DNA from 2 places in the Paenibacillus sp. CH40 genome. Region 2 is predicted to be linked to the other one. Evidence: riboswitches for the same ligand, from Rfam matches in the RefSeq annotation. Region 2 holds a riboswitch; the other holds the start of a gene.
What was found. A riboswitch is a leader RNA that binds a small molecule or an ion and turns the genes downstream of it on or off. The one in region 2 is predicted to bind ZMP and ZTP.

Region 1: it holds a riboswitch for ZMP and ZTP, as region 2 does, so the genes downstream of both, NLX73_RS10850 (TIGR01440 family protein) here and NLX73_RS20450 (bifunctional 5,10-methylenetetrahydrofolate dehydrogenase/5,10-methenyltetrahydrofolate cyclohydrolase) in region 2, are expected to answer to the same signal.

What each region holds. Positions count from the first base shown of each region.
Region 1 covers NZ_JANAVQ010000003.1:194,506-203,507, reverse strand. The annotation lists gene NLX73_RS10860 (manganese efflux pump MntP) at 12-572, shown strand; gene NLX73_RS10855 (low molecular weight protein arginine phosphatase) at 677-1,261, shown strand; ZMP/ZTP riboswitch at 1,340-1,421, shown strand; gene NLX73_RS10850 (TIGR01440 family protein) at 1,642-2,229, shown strand; gene NLX73_RS10845 (serine hydroxymethyltransferase) at 2,350-3,600, shown strand; gene NLX73_RS10840 (carbohydrate ABC transporter permease) at 3,775-4,656, shown strand; gene NLX73_RS10835 (carbohydrate ABC transporter permease) at 4,656-5,492, shown strand; gene NLX73_RS10830 (ABC transporter substrate-binding protein) at 5,508-6,773, shown strand; gene NLX73_RS10825 (ABC transporter ATP-binding protein) at 6,955-8,700, shown strand; gene NLX73_RS10820 (S8 family serine peptidase) at 8,718-9,002, shown strand, end outside.
Region 2 covers NZ_JANAVQ010000008.1:104,801-113,802, forward strand. The annotation lists gene NLX73_RS20420 (Gfo/Idh/MocA family protein) at 1-388, opposite strand, end outside; gene NLX73_RS20425 (deoxynucleoside kinase) at 586-1,227, opposite strand; gene NLX73_RS20430 (deoxynucleoside kinase) at 1,227-1,847, opposite strand; gene NLX73_RS20435 (response regulator transcription factor) at 1,994-2,593, opposite strand; gene NLX73_RS20440 (sensor histidine kinase) at 2,590-3,723, opposite strand; gene desA (Delta(5) desaturase DesA) at 3,791-4,852, opposite strand; ZMP/ZTP riboswitch at 5,066-5,150, shown strand; gene NLX73_RS20450 (bifunctional 5,10-methylenetetrahydrofolate dehydrogenase/5,10-methenyltetrahydrofolate cyclohydrolase) at 5,263-6,129, shown strand; gene NLX73_RS20455 (cyclodeaminase/cyclohydrolase family protein) at 6,126-6,761, shown strand; gene NLX73_RS20460 (phosphotransferase) at 6,992-7,975, opposite strand; gene NLX73_RS20465 (ABC transporter substrate-binding protein) at 8,156-9,002, opposite strand, start outside.

The DNA of each region.
Region 1 (9,002 bases), on a different contig from region 2:
AGGGATGGAGTATGCTGGCAGCCTCTGCCCATGCCGGGCAGGTTGTAACGATTCTGATCATGGCGGTAGCGCTAGGAATGGATGCGTTATCACTGGGCGTAGGGATCGGCATGAAGGGGATACGCCTGCGAGACGTGCTGCGCATCAGTACTGTCATTGGCTTTTTTCACATTCTGATGCCATTACTGGGAATGTTCACAGGCCATTATATGAGTTCTTTATTAGGTCATGTGACGGCCTACTTCGCAGGGGGTCTACTCATCCTTTTGGGCGGGCATATGGTGTATAATTCCTTTAAAGGGGACGGCGTACAGGTATTGGATCATCGTTCGCCTTTAGGCCTTTTGCTGTTTGCACTTGGGGTGAGCGTTGACTCATTTTCTGTAGGAGTGTCACTAGGTATGTTCCAGAGTGATCTGGTGCTATCCGTTCTGGCGTTTGGTTTTTGCGGGGGAGCAATGGCGATGCTGGGCCTGCTGCTGGGTCGCAAGGTCAGCCGTAATCTAGGAGATTATGGGGAAGCAGTGGGTGGTGCCATTTTGTTGGCATTCGGCTTTATGTTTATGTTTTGATTTTAGCGTAGACAGTGTAAAATAAGTGCAGGGTTATCGTAAAGGATTAGGATTATAGTAATCCTCTGTTTATATATTTTTTTAACATACGGGGGGTGAAAACGTTGAAGAATATCTTATTCGTATGCACAGGGAATACCTGTCGCAGTCCAATGGCTGAAGGGATGCTGCGTAAGTTGGCTGCTGAGCAGGGGCTAGAACTGGAAGTGCGTTCTGCGGGAGTAGCCGCGATGGAAGGCGCGCCGATATCCCGACATGCAGAGGCGGTTCTACGTGATCACGATATATCCGATCAGATCACTTCAACCCCTTTGAGCGACGGGCTTGCCGGGTGGGCGCATCTGATCTTAACCTTGACGCAAGGACATAAACAGCACGTCATTCAGCGCTTTCCCCAAACGGCGGGCAAAGTATTTACGCTTAAGGAATATGTGGAGAACCGGGATGAGGTGTTGAATGATGTACAGGAGTTGGATGGGTTATATGCTTCACAGCAGTTGATGGCTTCACTCGGACAAGAGCTATCGGCGCAGGAGCGTGAACGAATGATTGAATTACACCAACGGATTCCGGGCTTTGATATTTCAGATCCGTTTGGCGGTTCGCGAGAAGACTACGATGTCACAGCTGCGGAAATCCGTACGGCGCTGCATAAGCTGCTGGACAAGCTAAAGGCTTCTTCCGAATAAAATTGGTATTACTCATCTGTTTTGTACGGAATCTGTTGATTTTCGGCGGCTAATCCGTTAAGATAAGGTGGAAAAATGAGAATCCGATGTAACTGGCGACAAAAGTGGGATTAACCACGATGGAGCATCGGATATACGGCCGGTCGCCTGGGCAAAAGAGCAATTCCACATAGGTGTGGACTGCTCTTTTTTTCATATACAAGTTGAGCCAGATTGTTAGCTGAGAGTTGATTCCTTTAAAGGTTCTTCCATTTTTTCTGCTCGAAATCTGAAACATCGGCTATAATATAGTCAGATTGTGATCAGGAGAGAGTGTGTTGAATTTGGGGCATGAGACCGTGCCTAGTCTCTGAGAGGCTGTTCAACCAAAGGAGGTTCCAATAGTGGGACAATTGGATCATGAGATTTCGCTGGAAGCACAGACCACTTCTGTCGTGCGGGAAATCGCAGAAGCAGCCAGTCTCAAGGCTGGCCGCCTGCTAGTTATTGGCGTTAGCACAAGTGAAGTGGCTGGAAGTCGGATTGGTACGGCGGGAGCGCTCGATGTGGCTCAGCAACTGTTGTCTGGAGTAGAGTCCGTCCGCAGGAAGTATGGCTTTGATGTGGCGTTTCAATGCTGTGAGCATTTGAACCGAGCGCTGGTCGTTGAACGGGCTGTGCTGGAGCGACTGGGACTGACGGAGGTTGCAGCTGTTCCTGTTCGTACAGCAGGAGGCTCTATGGCCACCGTCGCCTATCGTTCTATGAGTGACGCGTGTTTGGCGGCGAACGTGCAGGCCCATGCCGGGATAGACATCGGCGAAACGCTGATTGGCATGCATCTGCGACCCATTGCTGTTCCATTTCGCCCAAGTCTTCGCTGGATTGGCGAAGCACGTGTGACAGCGGCATTCACCCGTCCTCCGCTTATTGGTGGACAACGGGCAGTGTATAGTTTGGAGCAAGAAGTCGGCGGAAACTGCGATTAGCATTTGGCATGGCGGCATGTTTGTACTAATCTTTTTTGCATTGATGATGAGGTACCCAACAGAGGAGCAGGCGTTTGCTTGTATACCCAACAATTGACTATGGAGAGGGAGTAATCAATCATGATGGAACACCTGCGTAAAAGTGACCCGGCAGTGATGGAAGCAATGGGACTTGAACTGAAACGACAACGCCACAATATCGAGTTAATCGCATCCGAGAACATTGTCAGTGAAGCAGTAATGGAAGCCATGGGCTCCGTGCTGACGAATAAATATGCTGAAGGTTATCCGAACAAACGCTACTATGGTGGCTGTGAGCATGTAGATATCGTTGAAGACATCGCACGTGACCGCGCAAAAGAATTGTTCGGCGCCGAGCATGCTAACGTGCAGCCTCACTCTGGAGCACAAGCCAACATGGCGGTGTATCTGGCAGCTCTCAAACCTGGAGATACTGTACTGGGTATGAATCTGGCGCATGGTGGCCATTTAACACACGGAAGTCCGGTTAACGCTTCCGGCTTGTTGTATAACTTTGCTGCTTACGGTGTACGCGAAGACAACTTCCGCATCGACTACGATGAAGTGCGCAAGGCAGCCTTTAAGCACCGTCCTCGTCTGATTGTAGCTGGCGCGAGTGCATATCCGCGTACTATTGATTTTGAAGCTTTTGCTTCCATTGCCAATGATGTAGGCGCTCTGTTTATGGTGGATATGGCACATATCGCTGGTCTCGTGGCAGCGGGAATTCACCCAAGTCCAGTTCCGCATGCCCAATTTGTAACAACAACGACACACAAAACGCTGCGTGGTCCGCGTGGGGGTCTGATTCTGACTCGCAAAGCATGGGCGCAAGCGATTGATAAAGCTATTTTCCCTGGTACTCAAGGGGGGCCACTGATGCATGTGATCGCGTCCAAAGCGGTTGCTTTGGGTGAAGCGCTCCAGCCATCGTTCAAAACCTATGCGCAAAACGTAGTTCGCAACGCACAGGTGCTGGCTGAAACACTGTTGGCTGAAGGGATTAACATTGTATCCGGTGGTACGGATAACCATCTGATGCTGTTGGATACGCGCAATTTGAATATCACAGGTAAAGAAGCGGAGCATGTATTGGATTCCGTGGGCATCACAGTCAATAAAAATGCGATTCCTTTTGACCCGACCAGTCCATTCGTAACAAGCGGAATTCGTATTGGTACACCTGCTGCAACATCTCGTGGTATGGATGAAGAGGCTATGGTCAAAATCGGTAAAATCATTGCTGAAACCCTTAAAAACCCGAAAGATGATACTGTATTGTCCAAAGCAAGCCAAGCGGTTGGCGAGTTGACAGATAAGTTCCCGATTTATCCAGGAACTCAATACTAATTCATCGACATTCATAATTTTTATGTTATAGGCTGTTTTCCTTCCGTAAGCCGGAGGAGAACAGTCTTTTTTTGCTTCCGAACGACTCGAAACATACATTTTTGGGTAATAAGCGATTACAGTAAGGGTTTATGCGCGCTATCCTTCATGATCGACGACAAAGGAGTGATTGCATTGAGTCAAAGAAAATCCGCGCAATTTTTGCAGCAACTCGTATTTGTAGGACCGATGGCGTTGTTTTTTGTCTTGATTATGGTCATTCCGTTCCTGCTGGGGCTGTATTATTCTATGACCAACTGGGATGGAGTATCTGAAAATATCCGATGGCTCGGACTGGGGAATTACATTCATATTTTTAGGGATGATCCAGATTTTCGTAATGCATTCTGGTTTACGGTCCGGTTTACCGTATGTGGTGTCGTTCTGACGAACCTGATTGGCTTTTTCCTAGCCTATGCACTTACCAAACCGTTGCGTACCCGTAATGCACTGCGAACTGTATTTTTTATGCCCAATATGATTGGCGGCTTGCTGCTCGGCTTTATCTGGCAATTTATATTTGTACGCGGCTTTTCTGCAGTAGGTGAGGCAACAGGGCTTTCTTTTTTTAAACTGCCGTGGCTGGGTGATGGGCCAACTGCTTTTTGGGGAACTGTCATTGTGTTTGTGTGGCAATATGCAGGTTATCTCATGGTTATTTACATATCCTCGTTAAATAATGTCCCGCATGCCCTTATTGAATCGGCACAAATCGACGGTGCGAGCCGAAGACAGATTCTGCGTCATATTGTAGTGCCACTTATTATGCCAGCGGTGACCGTCTGCTTGTTCCTGGCGATATCCTGGTCCTTTAAAATATTTGAGTTGAATTTGGCTCTCACAAAGGGGGGACCTTTCAAGTCGACAGAGTCTGTAGCGTTGGACATATATAATGAAGCGTTTACAAATAATCGACTTGGATTAGGGACTGCCAAAGCTATGATTTTCTTTGTGGTCGTTGCAATCATAACCAGCATTCAGGTGCGTCTCACGAAGAAAAAGGAGGTCGAAATGTAATGGGAAAAACGTCAAACTATCGTTTGGGCACATGGGCTGCTGAAATAATGCTAATTGTGATCGGGTTAATCTTTCTGGTTCCGTTTTATTTTTTGCTCGTAAACTCCGTTAAATCCTTTGGCGACATTTTGGCCCATTCCGCTTCGTGGCCGACAACCTTCCGTTTTGAAAACTATGCTAACGCCTGGAATAAAATAAACTTTCCCACAGCACTGGGGAATTCACTGATTGTCACGATCGTCAGTAATGCGCTTTTGCTACTAATCAGCTCGATGGCCGCTTACCAGATGGTTCGGCATGACACTCGTTTTAATCGGTTCCTGTTCGGTTTGCTTGTGGCTGCGATGGTAGTTCCCTTTCAATCGATTATGTTGCCGCTTATGGAAGTGTCCAACGTATTGAGCTTGAACAACAGTATACCGGGACTGATCTTATGTTATCTGGGTTTTGGAGCGCCTTTATCCGTTTTTCTTTTTCATGGCTTTATTAAAGCGGTACCTATTGAGATCGAGCAGGCGGCAAGGGTGGACGGTTCATCCCGGTACGGGGTGTTCTTTCGCATCGTTTGTCCGCTGCTGCTGCCTATGTTCGTAACCGTGCTTATCTTGAATACCTTATGGATCTGGAATGACTATCTGTTGCCTTCACTCATTTTGAATGATCCTGAGCTGCGTACCATTCCGATTGCAACCTATATGTTGTTTGGTCAGTACACCAAGCAATGGGACTTGGCGCTGCCAGCACTGGTGTTGGGGATCACGCCAATTGTTGTGTTTTTTCTGGTGATGCAAAAATACATCGTTTCTGGCATTGCAGCCGGCGCGGTCAAAGGCTGAAGGGAGAGATAATCGATGAAAAAAACAGCGTTACTTGTCATCTCCTTGATGGTGCTGCTCGCATGTACACTTGCAGGTTGTGGAAATACGAAGGCTCAACAGAGTAAGACAAAAACGATACACATTTATCAATTCAAAGTAGAGATATCGGAACCGTTAAACAAGCTGAAGGCTGAATATGAAAAGACCCACCCTGGCATCAAGCTGGATATCCAATCTGTCGGTGGTGGTACGGACTACGGTGCTTCGTTGAAGGCAAAATTCGCATCAGGCGATCAGCCGGACATTTTTACAAATGAGGGCTACCAAGACCGCGATACGTGGTTGGAGTACTTGGAGGATTTGTCGGATCAGCCATGGGTGAAGGATCTGGACGATTTCGCTCGTAAGCCGATGACGGTTAACGGTAAGATTTATGGACAGCCTATGAATCTGGAAGGATTTGGATTTGTTTATAACAAGGATTTATTTAAAAAAGCGGGCATAACCAAACTGCCTCAGACGATAGATGAACTGGAGCAAGCAGCCAAGCGACTGAAAGCGGCAGGGATTATACCTTTTGCTAACGGGTATGCGGAATGGTGGGTTCTGGGGAACCATTTTATCAATATCCCGTTTGCCAGACAGCCGAACCCGGAAAGTTACGTTGAGGATTTAAACAAAGGAACGGCTCGCATCCCCGGTAACCCCGTGTTCGATCAATGGGTAAAGTTGCTTGACCTGACTATAAAATATGGGAACCGCAATCCGCTCACGACGGATTACAATACACAAGTGACACTGTTTTCGACAGGTAAGGCTGCTATGATGCACCAGGGGAACTGGACGCAACCGCAAATGGATGGAATTAATCCTAACTTGAATTTGGGTATTCTGCCTACGCCTATAGACAATGATCCCTCCACAGGAGGTAGACTCGCGGTGGGAGTGGCCTCGAACTGGGTGATCAATAAAAATTCGCCTGTGAAGCAGGAGGCAAAAGAATTCCTCAATTGGTTGGTCACATCAGAAACAGGCAAACATTATATCATCAAGGAATTTAAGTTTGTTCCTGCCTTCAAAAGTATCACGTCCAGTGACGAGACGACAGGTGATCTAGGTGCAGAAATATCTCGGCATGTGAGGGAAGGCAAGATATGGAGTTGGAACTTTCAACGCTTCCCGAAAGGGCTAAATCAGGATTTAAGCAGTAGTATGCAAGCCTATATTGCAGGGGTTATCACGAAGGACGAAATGCTTCAGCAATTTCAGGGGGCATGGGACAATTTGAAGTATAGATAAACGTAGATGAGAAAGCTTTCCGATTCATTTATCGGATAAGCTTTTTAATTTGCATATTATTGTATATAAATTGCTTTTATTCAAAAAAATATTTATTTGAGAGAATGATCACATTAATATGGAATGAATTGTATTATTATTTGTTTAGAGAGTTTAAAGTCACAAGGCGAGAGGCTAGATTATGGATTATATTAAACATCCAATAACCTTGAAATTACTAGGACGAATGTGGGTGCTAATTCGTCCTTATAAATTGAAATTTTTAGTAAATATAGGTGTGATAGTAGTTTCAGTTATATTAAGTCTTGCTCAACCTTTATTATGGGCAAAAATTCTTACTTCCTTATATAATCAAAACTTAAATGAACTATATAAATTTACATTCTATTTTATAATATTCTTTTTAATTCAGACTCTAGTTAATCTCGGAAGAGCACACCTTTTTTCGTTTTTAAATGAATCTATTATTTTAAACTTAAAACAAACGTTATATAAGAAAATAATGAACTTATCAATTTATGATTTTGATAAAATAGGTGTGTCTGAATTTATTTCTAAATTACACAATGATACCGAGGTCGTTGCCGACGTCATTGTGGGTAAGTCGGTACACTTTATCGTGAATTTACTAACGTCTTTAGCTATAGGTATAACTCTTTTTTTCATTGAATGGAAATTAGCTCTCTTGATTGTTGCACTAATTCCAGTTTTATATTTGATTATAAAATTATTTTCTAAGCATATTAAAGCTAGAAGTACTGAAGCCTCCAGTATTAATGATTATATATATTTCATAGTTCAGCAGTCATTTATTGGTATTAAGGAAATTAGAAATCTTAATATACGAGATCAGAATTTAATTAACTTCGGCACAGCCACGGAAGAACTTAAATCAAAAAAAATTAGAATTGTACATTTACAGGCTATTTCTCAGAACCTTGCCCAGATTGTTAGCTTTATTATCCAAATCCTTATTATTTTGATAGGTGCATATCTTGTTGTTGAAACTAAAACATTATCTATAGAAATTTTTATTGCTTTAAACACATATTCATTTCAATTAATTAATTCACTAATGCAAGTTACAGAATTTAACACTGATTTTCAAAGATTAGTTGTATCACTTGAAAGAATATTTGCAGTTATGGATAGAAAAGAATACAAATTTAAATTTGAAAATAATGGAAATTCAGAAAATCTAAAGGGCAGTATAAATTTTAAAAACGTGTTTTTTTCCTATGAGACAGATCGTGTAATACTTGATAATGTAAGCTTTGAAATTGCACCTTTCTCCAAAACAGCAATTGTAGGAAGAAGTGGTGCTGGTAAATCGACAATTTTCAATATATTGCTTAGATTTTATTCGCCTATAAGTGGTCAGATATATATTGATGATTATGACTTGCAAGAAATAGATGAAATTAGTCTTAGGAAGTATATTACGCTTGTTCAACAGGCACCCTATTTTTTTGGTGGATCAATAAAAGAAAATTTGCTTGTTGCTAATCCTGATACTACTATTGAGGACCTTTATGAAGCTTGTAAAAAGGCCTACATACATGATGTTATTATTAATTTGCCAAATGGGTATGAGACTATAATTGGTGAAAACGGTACCAATTTATCGGGGGGGGAAAAACAAAGGCTTGCAATTGCAAGGGCTATATTAAGGAATACTAGAATTATTTTGTTGGATGAACCAACTTCTTCTGTTGACAATGAGTCACAGTACTTTATTAATAGCACACTTAACTTACTCTCTCATAATCATACAATAGTTATTATAGCGCATCATTTATCTAATGTTATTGATTGTGACAAAATTATCATTCTTGATCAAGGAAAGGTTATTGAGAGTGGTATCCATACTAGTTTAACTAATAACAAAAATTATATAGATCTATTTAATTCTGAAATGTCAATCTAATGATAAGGAGGAAGAGTGTGAGACAAACGAATACTTTTGCTTTTAGACCTGTCAAAATTGTGGTGTTGGATAGCGGAATAGACATAGACAAAGGGGGGCTCGTAGAACATGTAAAAGAATCTATACGTTTTAGCTTAGATAGAAATGGTACTGTATTGGAGAAAAATGAATTTTCATATAATAACGATCATGGTACAGCAGTTGCAATGGCAATAAAGCATATCACACCAAATATTGAGTTTATAAGTATGAACATATTAAATGAAGAATTAAGATCTGACGGAAGATTATTACTTTATGCT
Region 2 (9,002 bases):
TAAAGTTAGGCATCAGTGTGGATTTAACGGCCTCCATCAACAGAACATCGTTGTTGCGCGCGGCTTCGATCATGCTCTTCACCTCTGCTGCATTAGACGCAAAGGGTTTCTCACACAACACGTGCTTTCCGTGATTCATACATAAGATCGCCTGCTCCGCATGTAAGGAATTGGGGCTGGCAATATATACGGCATCGACCTGATCACTTGCGGCCATTTGCGCCAGGTCTGTAAAAACCTCCGGCTGGCTGTTATATTTGTCAGCAAAAGCTTTGCCCTTATCCTCTGTGCGTGAGTATACCGCCGTCAGGGAAAATTCGTCCGTCTCCATCGCAGCTTGAATAAACCTCTCTGTTATCCAGTTGGTTCCAACAATACCAAAACGCATCACAGTATCCCATCCTTCCCGTGAGTCATTACAATTCATATGTACCTATTCTCGCATTCCAGCCTAAACTTGTCCACTATACCGTTATTCATATCTCATGCCTCAACATGTTCATTCGACAAAAAAAGACTGTAGTCTATCAGCATAATTTATACTGATTGTACCACAGTCCCTGTCATTTATTTGGGGTTATATCTCTATTTTTTTGATATCACTTTTCCTACTTCCTCCAAAATGGCATCCATGGAAGCTGGGTCGTGTACATCATACTCATCAATGTTCAGGCGCAGTACAGGACAGGCATCAAATTCGTTGATCCAATTGGAATATCTGCGATGCATTTGCTCCCAATAAGAACGCTCGGTCTGGATCTCCATCTCGCGACCACGCTCCTCAATCCGACTCAGTATGGAAGGCAAGCTGCCTTCCAAATAGATCAACACATCAGGGTGCGGGAAAAACGGTGTCATCACCATCGCCTCAAACAGGCTAGTATACGTTTCATAATCGGTAGGGTTCATCGTTCCCTGATCGGCATGCATTTTCGCAAAAATGCCTGTGTCCTCATAAATAGAACGATCCTGTACAAAGCCTCCACCAGACAAGAAAATATTCTTTTGTTCCTTGAAGCGTTCTGCGAGAAAATAAATTTGCAAATGAAAGCTCCATCTTTCGAAATCGTGATAAAATTTCTCCAGATAGGGATTATGATCAACCTGCTCCAAAGAGGTTTTAAAACCAAGACGTCCGGCCAAAGCACCAGTCAGTGTGGATTTACCTACACCCACTGTGCCCGCTACCGTAATCAGGGCATTCGCAGGAATGTTGTAATTATTCACTATATAAGCTCCTTTACATCGGAAACGATTTGTTTAAATTGTGCCTGATTTTCTACAAAATCAATTTCATTCCCGTTCACGGTCAATATACGAGGGGAAGGGGACTGTTCAGCGAGAAACTGCATGCCTTTATCATAATCTATGATCAATTGCTCGAGATAGGCGGGGTCCATCTCCTGTTCAAAAGAGCGTGCACGCTTGCGAATTCTCCCCAGCAAGGTCTCCAAATCTGCTCTAATATAAATGATAATGTCCGGCTTAGGCATATCATCTGTGAGCAAATGATAGATTTGACGATATTTTTCGAGCTTCACACCCTTAAGCGTACGTTCAGCAAAAATTAAATTCTTGTAGATATGGTAATCAGAAATAACGGGCTGAGCTTTCTCGATATATTGCAGACCGGTATCCTCCAGTTGCTTGTACCGATTGCAGAGAAAGAACATTTCCAGCTGAAAACTCCACTCATCTATATTTTGATAAAATTTATCGAGAAATGGGTTCTCCTCGACAATCTCTTTGATCATCGGCAAATGTAGCTCGGTTGAAAGCATCGAAGCTAACGTCGTTTTACCTGCTCCGATCGGCCCTTCAACGGCTATAAATGGGGCTTGTTTCATGGGGTTCTGCTCCTCCTTGTACTCCAGTCCATCCTGTGGACAACTATCCTATTGTATCACAAGGTAGTACGCTAAAGGCATACCAAATCTATGGATAAAACAAAAAAAACAGAGCGCTACATTTTGCTTCATAGCGTCTCTGTTTCTCATTTAAACCAACCTTTTTCATTAAAACGGGTAATTGCCTCAATCCGGTTACTGACACCCAGCTTATCGAGAATGACTGAAATATAATTGCGCACCGTCCCTGTCGTTAAATACAGTTCACCAGCAATCTCTTTTGTGTTCTTTCCGTCAGCGATGAGCGCTAAAACGGTCTTTTCACGCTCTGTTAGCGGGTTGACTTCGGCATAAGCATCATCGACCAGTTCCGGGGCATAGATACGCCGACCTGCCATAATACTTCGAATGGAGGAAGCCAGCTCTTCACTCGGACTGTCCTTGAGCAAATAACCGTGTGTCCCCGCCTTGATCGCTCGTTCAAAATACCCGGGACGGGCAAACGTAGTTAAAATCAGCACCTTGCAGTTCAAGCCTTTGAGTTCCTCAGCCGCATCCAATCCGCTCTTGATCGGCATTTCGATGTCCATAATGCATATATCGGGCTGATGCAGCTTCACCAGCTCTAAAGCTTCTTCCCCGTTGCTTGCTTTTCCGACTACTTTCATGTCCTCTTCCAAGTCCAGCAGGGAGGCTAGAGCACCCAGCAGCATACGCTGGTCCTCCGCGATGACAATTCGAATCATGGCCCCACCTCCTCATTCGGCTTTTCAGTGATATTGGGCACTTTAATGACCAAGGTCGTTCCCTGATCTGAACGCAGCTCCATACATCCGTTCACGAATTCGAGCCTTTCTTTCATACCTTTCAGGCCGTTTCCACGAAAGGTTCCATTTTCTCTCGTAATACCGACTCCATTATCCTGAATCCGAAGGGTTAATTCCTTACGAGACGGCTCAATGGTGATGGAACAAGCGGTGGCTCCACTGTGCTTAACCACATTTGTCACTGCTTCCTTCATACACATACTAAGGACATTTTCATTCATTAATGATGTATGCTCCAGCTTCGGGTCGCCCTCTAGAGTCAATTCAATGTGAGCAGCCTTTAAAATCTGCCGAATACGTAGCAGTTCATCCTCTAGTCGCATACCGCGCATTTGAGTAACCATTTCCCGCACCTCTTTTAGTGCGCTTCTCGCCGTGAGACGAACATCGTTAATTTCAGCATGAGCCCGCTCCGGGTACTGATCCATCAGTTTGCCCGCCAAATCGCTCTTCAGCCCAATGAGTGACAGCTTCTGACCTAAGGTATCGTGCAGATCACGCGCAATTCTTTGCCGTTCCTCCAGCTTAATCAATTCCGATATTTTCTTATTGGCATCCTCCAATTGGACTTGGAGCCGATCGCTTTTGTTGCGATTAAAATTCGTAATCGGAAGGAGAATCACACCGATCAGATTGAGCAGGATAAAAGGAATCTGTTTAATAAAAACGGGATTCTGAGAAACAAAACCGTAATTGATCAATCCAATCGTAATAACCATTAAAATAATATACAGCGTCGTAAATGCAGCCTTACTTTTAATATTACCGATCAGATAGGCGATAAATATGGAAAAATACATATAGCTAAACAGCAGTGTCATGGTAATCGATATGGCAATTTGTACACTGGTCCAAAAGTATATGAGCCAGCCTTTCGAGACAAAAGCCAATACATAACATGCAAAAAACACCAAAATAATAGCAGTACCCAGAATAATATGACTTGTAGATGAAGAGCTAAAGTAGTAAAAGGGCAGGATATAAAAGACGACCCACACATAAGGGCTAAGTCCAGTATTTCTTTGAAAAATCTGATACCATTTTTGCATCCTGCCACCCTCTTCTACTTCACTTGACTTATATCTCTTATCATATCATACCAAGTTTTGTACAACGTTATTTTCTTTCTGTGCTTACAACAGGTGTAGGGATGGGTTTCGTGACTGCAACACGTTTGCTGAGGAGCGGCTTCACTTGTTTAAAGGTCAAAAAGGTTTTCGTATTTTCATCCCAAAGGCGGAACTTCAAAGATTGCAGACTGCTACTCACTGTGATCGTGGTTGCTTTTTGAAGTAACGGTGTCGCTTCATGTGCTTTTTCCAAATTATAATTTGGCACTTTGGGACTCAAGTGATGAACGTGGTGAAATCCGATATTCCCCGTAATCCATTGCAATACTTTAGGAAGCTTGTAGTAAGAACTACCTTCTACGGCTGCATTAATATAACTCCACTCTTCATCATGCTCAAAATACGAATCCTCAAATTGATGTTGTACATAGAACAACCAGATGCCCAACATACCGGATACAAAAAAGATAGGTGCCTGTACGAGAAGGAAGGCCTGCCATCCAATAGCCCAGCACAACAGTGCATACAATGCAACGATGGATATATTCGTCACATGAGTGTTCATTTTTTCCTTGCGTTTGGCTGTCTTGATATTAAAGCGATAGGAAATCAAAAAAGTATAGATCGGACCTAGTCCGAACATAACCCAAGGATTTCGATATATGCGATAGGCCAGCCGCGTCCAAGTGGAAGCCTCTGTGTACTCTTCTACCGTGAGCACCCACATGTCACCTGTGCCTCTTTTATCCAGATTACTGCTGGTTGCATGGTGGATCGCATGACTATTTTTCCATTGATGATAAGGACAGAGCGTAATAATACCTGTAATCGTTCCCACAATGTCGTTCAGCTTGCGGCTTTTGAAGAAGGATTGATGACCACAATCATGAAAAATAATAAACGTCCGTACCACAAACCCCGATGCAACAATGGCAATGGGAAGCGTCAGCCAGTACGAAACCGACAGGCTAAGATAAGCAGCATACCACAATAGGATCAGTGGACCCAAAGTATTGATGAGTTGCAGAACGCTGGATTTCGTGTTTATTTTCTCGTAGGGAGCCATATTTTTTTTCAATTGGGCTAATGGGAGTTGTGTCATACTCATTATGATCCTCCTTTAAAATGACGCCTATACCTTGATCCTGTTAGGCGTACATGTTGATCTAATCTCAGTATAAGGTGAAGACTGTAGACGCTGTAGTCATAAACGTCAGCTCGGGTATATGACATTTGTCATATAGACAAGTAACATAACCCGTTTTCCAAATGTTCGCGGGTTTCTTTTCTGAGGATTATTTGTTAAAATATAAGCTATAATAACGCTGTATGTGACTGGCGAAGTCAGTGGAATGAACCACGAGGGAGCATACAAAAAAAGCGTACCGTTCGCCTGGGAGAAGTATTTGCAGAGGATTCGTCTGTCTTGACGACCTTGTGCAAATACTTTTTTTCGTTTTACATGACCATGACACCCTGTTGATAAATCACGCGATAAATTCAGAGGAGGCTCGGACTATGGCTATTATCATGAAATCCAAAGAAGCAGCTGAGCAAGTGTATGCAACGATCCGTTCACAGGTAGAAGAAATGAAGCAGCAAGGACACCGTCCCCATCTGGCGACCCTATTGGTAGAAGGTGATCCGGCATCTGCCTACTATGCCCGGACCAAGCAAAAAATAGCGGAGAAGCTGGGCATCTCATTTCATCTCCATACTTTTGATCGTCATGTTAGCGAAACCGAGCTACTGCACCTGATCGGCAGTCTGAACGATGCATCCCATGTACATGGTATTATGCTGGAACTGCCGCTTCCCCAACATCTTTCCGCCTCCGTTATTAAACAATCCATCGCCCCCTACAAGGATATTGATGGGATTACACCTGATAACAAGCTGGCTACCGTAACAGGTGACGCCGGACTATATCCCGCAACACCTCAAGCCTGTATCGAGCTGCTCAAGCATTACGGTCACACATTGGCAGGCAAAAATGTCACTCTCGTGGGCATCGGACAGACAGTGGGACTTCCCCTTTTCCACATGTTGCAAAGAGAAAATGCCACCGTTACCGCCTGTCATGCAGGAACACGTGATATTGCAGAGCATCTGAGCCATGCAGACATTGCCTTCGTCGCAGTCGGATGCCCTGATGTGATTACACAGGATATGGTTCATCCCGGTCTGATTTTGGTAGATGCGGGAATTAATGAGACGCTAGAGGGAAAAATAGTGGGGGATGCCGCTTTAGACGTTGGGGAAAAGGTCCATGCCATTTCTCCGGTTCCCGGCGGTGTTGGCACCTTAACAACTGCGATTTTATACAAAAATCTGCTCAAAGCAATACATCTGCAACACTACTCCAGAGAGGTGGTCTATTCATGAGTGAACTGTCGTGGAATCATTCCATCGGGCATTTTCTAAAAGAGGCTGCAAGTGCAGCGCCTACCCCCGGTGGAGGAAGTGTATCCGCACTGGCTGCGGCACTAGGTGCGGCTATGACCTCCATGACCGCCAACCTTTCACAAGGAGAAAAATATGCGCATATCCATGAACAAATCACGGACGTCATTAACAGCATGGAAAGATTGTCTACACATTGTGAGGAACTAATGGTCGCAGACATCCAATCCTTTGAACAGTACATGACCGCGCTGCGTTTGCCCAAGGAAACGGACGAAGAAAAGCGCTATCGTACCCATTCCTTACAGACAGCGGTGATCGCTGCCATTGAGGTACCCATGCGCCTGCTGGAAGTATGCCGGGACGGATTGTCGCAAGCCTACAATATTGTGGAAATGTCCAATAAAAATGTGATTTCGGATCTTGGCATCGGCGCGATCCTGTTCGAAGCCGCCGCTCAATCTGCCCTGCTTACCGTCGACATTAACCTTGCTTCGCTGAAAGATTTGGATGTCAAATACTCCTATGAGACCAAGACAGCCGCACTCATCCGTGAAATCGGACAAATCAAAGAACAAACCTTGTTGATGGTGCGCAGTCGAATAGCGAATTAGTCTGCTCATAACCGTGTTTAACCTGTTCCAAAACATTTCTTCAAAAAAATAGCTGATTGGATACAAAAAGAAGATACTATCGAATTACGACGAATAGTAAATAAAAAACCAGTCCAAACATGATTCATGTTGGACTGGTTTTTATTGCTAGATACTGCGCGTATTATGCGATCTCTTATTCGTTTTGGTTGACGCTTATAAATCCATTCTGTTTTCCATCTATATATCCCCTACATGTCTGCTAATAAGTCAGGCAGAACTTTATAATTTCTAGCAAGCCAGTTCATTTCTTTAGCGAATCGGATAGGCACAGAATGTTCGTCCATGTTGGCGTTGATCCACCAAACACTTTCCATATACCACAGCCATTGTAATGATCTTGTTAAACAGCCCTCTACCATCGTATGCTCTTCCCTGTACCCCGCCATAAATGCTGAAACAAGGGGAGGTTTTAACTGCTTATCCCAGGCAAAAGACATGACTGCTCGGGCAATATCCAACTGTGGATAGTCATAATCCAATCGGTCAAAATCCAGAATTGCACTGAGCTTATCATCGTTGAATAGAACATTGTCCGCCCAAAGGTCACGATGGGCCCAACCGGGTGGAGGTGCATCCATTATCTCGATAGGTATCATTTCTGTTGCTTTGCGCTGGGTTTCGATATCAGCCAAAAGCTTTTTTTTATCGGCTTCCTCCGCTTGTTTCCATACTGAATCCCAATGGGCTAGTCGTTCCTTACGGCTGGAAAGCACAAGTTTCGGGGTACTTTTGCTCCTGATTGTCCCGTCGTTTAACCAGTGGTGCATTTTTCCGGTTGCCTTGCCTAGTTCATATAATTGGTAAACATTAGCTTCTCCTGGTGAGACCAACGTCCCTGGGCAAAATTCCATCACTAGGAAGCGTTCTCTACGATCAGATTCCATAAAGACTTGCCCCTCATGATTAAATAACCGTGGACACGCCAGACCAAGCCCATGCAATCTTTCTTGTTGAGAAAACGCTCTCAAAAGATCATCAAAATTATAATCCTTATATCTTTGTTTATTATATTGTTTCAATAAAAAAGTCCCATTGTTCGTGGTGATTTTCCATTTTAGATTTAACCACCCTCGTTGGATGGGAACAGATTCAATTATATTTAAACCAAAAAATCGATGAAATGCTTCCATTAGGTCAGCCTGAATGATTTCATTTGTCGAGAATGTTTCCAATAGACTCACTCCTTGCTAATCTGCACATTACTATTCTCTTGAAAAAGATTAGAAAGATCACATATTGGTCTATTATACTTCGTATTGTCATTTTTTTGTTATTCAGTAATTCAACAAAAAAACACTTCACCCCGGTCAGCTGTCCGTGTAGTGAAGTGCTTATCCATGTGAATCTCACATCTATTGTTTAGCTTTATTCTCTTTTTCTCTTTCGACCAGCATATTTACGATCATATCAATTTGTCCGGTAATAGCGATTGGATCATAACGATAATACGTATCAAAATCGTTAAAGAACACTCTATTATTCTTCACCGCTGGAAGATTCCCCCACACAGCGGACGACTTTAGTTGTTTGAGCGCGTCACCCTTTTTCTCGGGGTCATACGTAGTCAGGAACATATAATCTGCGTCATACTGTGGCAACACCTCCATTGAAAGCTGCACCGTTTGTTCCTTGGAGTTCACTGTTTTCTTTGGCATGTTCAGTTTAAGCGCATTGTATACAGCTTGGCCGCCGCGACCCGCATTGTCACCAAAGATCCAAAGTGCGTGCTTGTCCGTCAGCTCATACAGACCGAAAGTTGCTTTTTCGTCAATCACACCTTTAAGACGTGCGCGACCTTCAGCGGCCTTTTTATCAAATGCAGCAATAAATTGCTCAGCCTTCTCCTTTTCCCCAGTGATATCGCCGAACAGCTTGACCGTATCATAGATATTAGTCGTCGTACCGTACGGAATGTACAGGGTAGGTGCGATTTTAGACAAAGCCTCATAATTCGTATCCTTCATAACCACGATCAGATCGGGTTTGAGTTCCAGCGTCTTTTCCAAATTGGTCGGATCACCCACCTCTTTGGTTCCTTTTTCCTTCAGCAAATCGGTCAGAAAAGGATTTTGAAACGCAGTCGGCTCCACACCCACCACGTTAGCACCCACGGACAGCAATTCTCCGCCGTAAAAATCCGTTACAATGCGCTGTGGCTTAGCAGGAATTTGAATATCCCCTTTAACCGTTTTAAAGCTT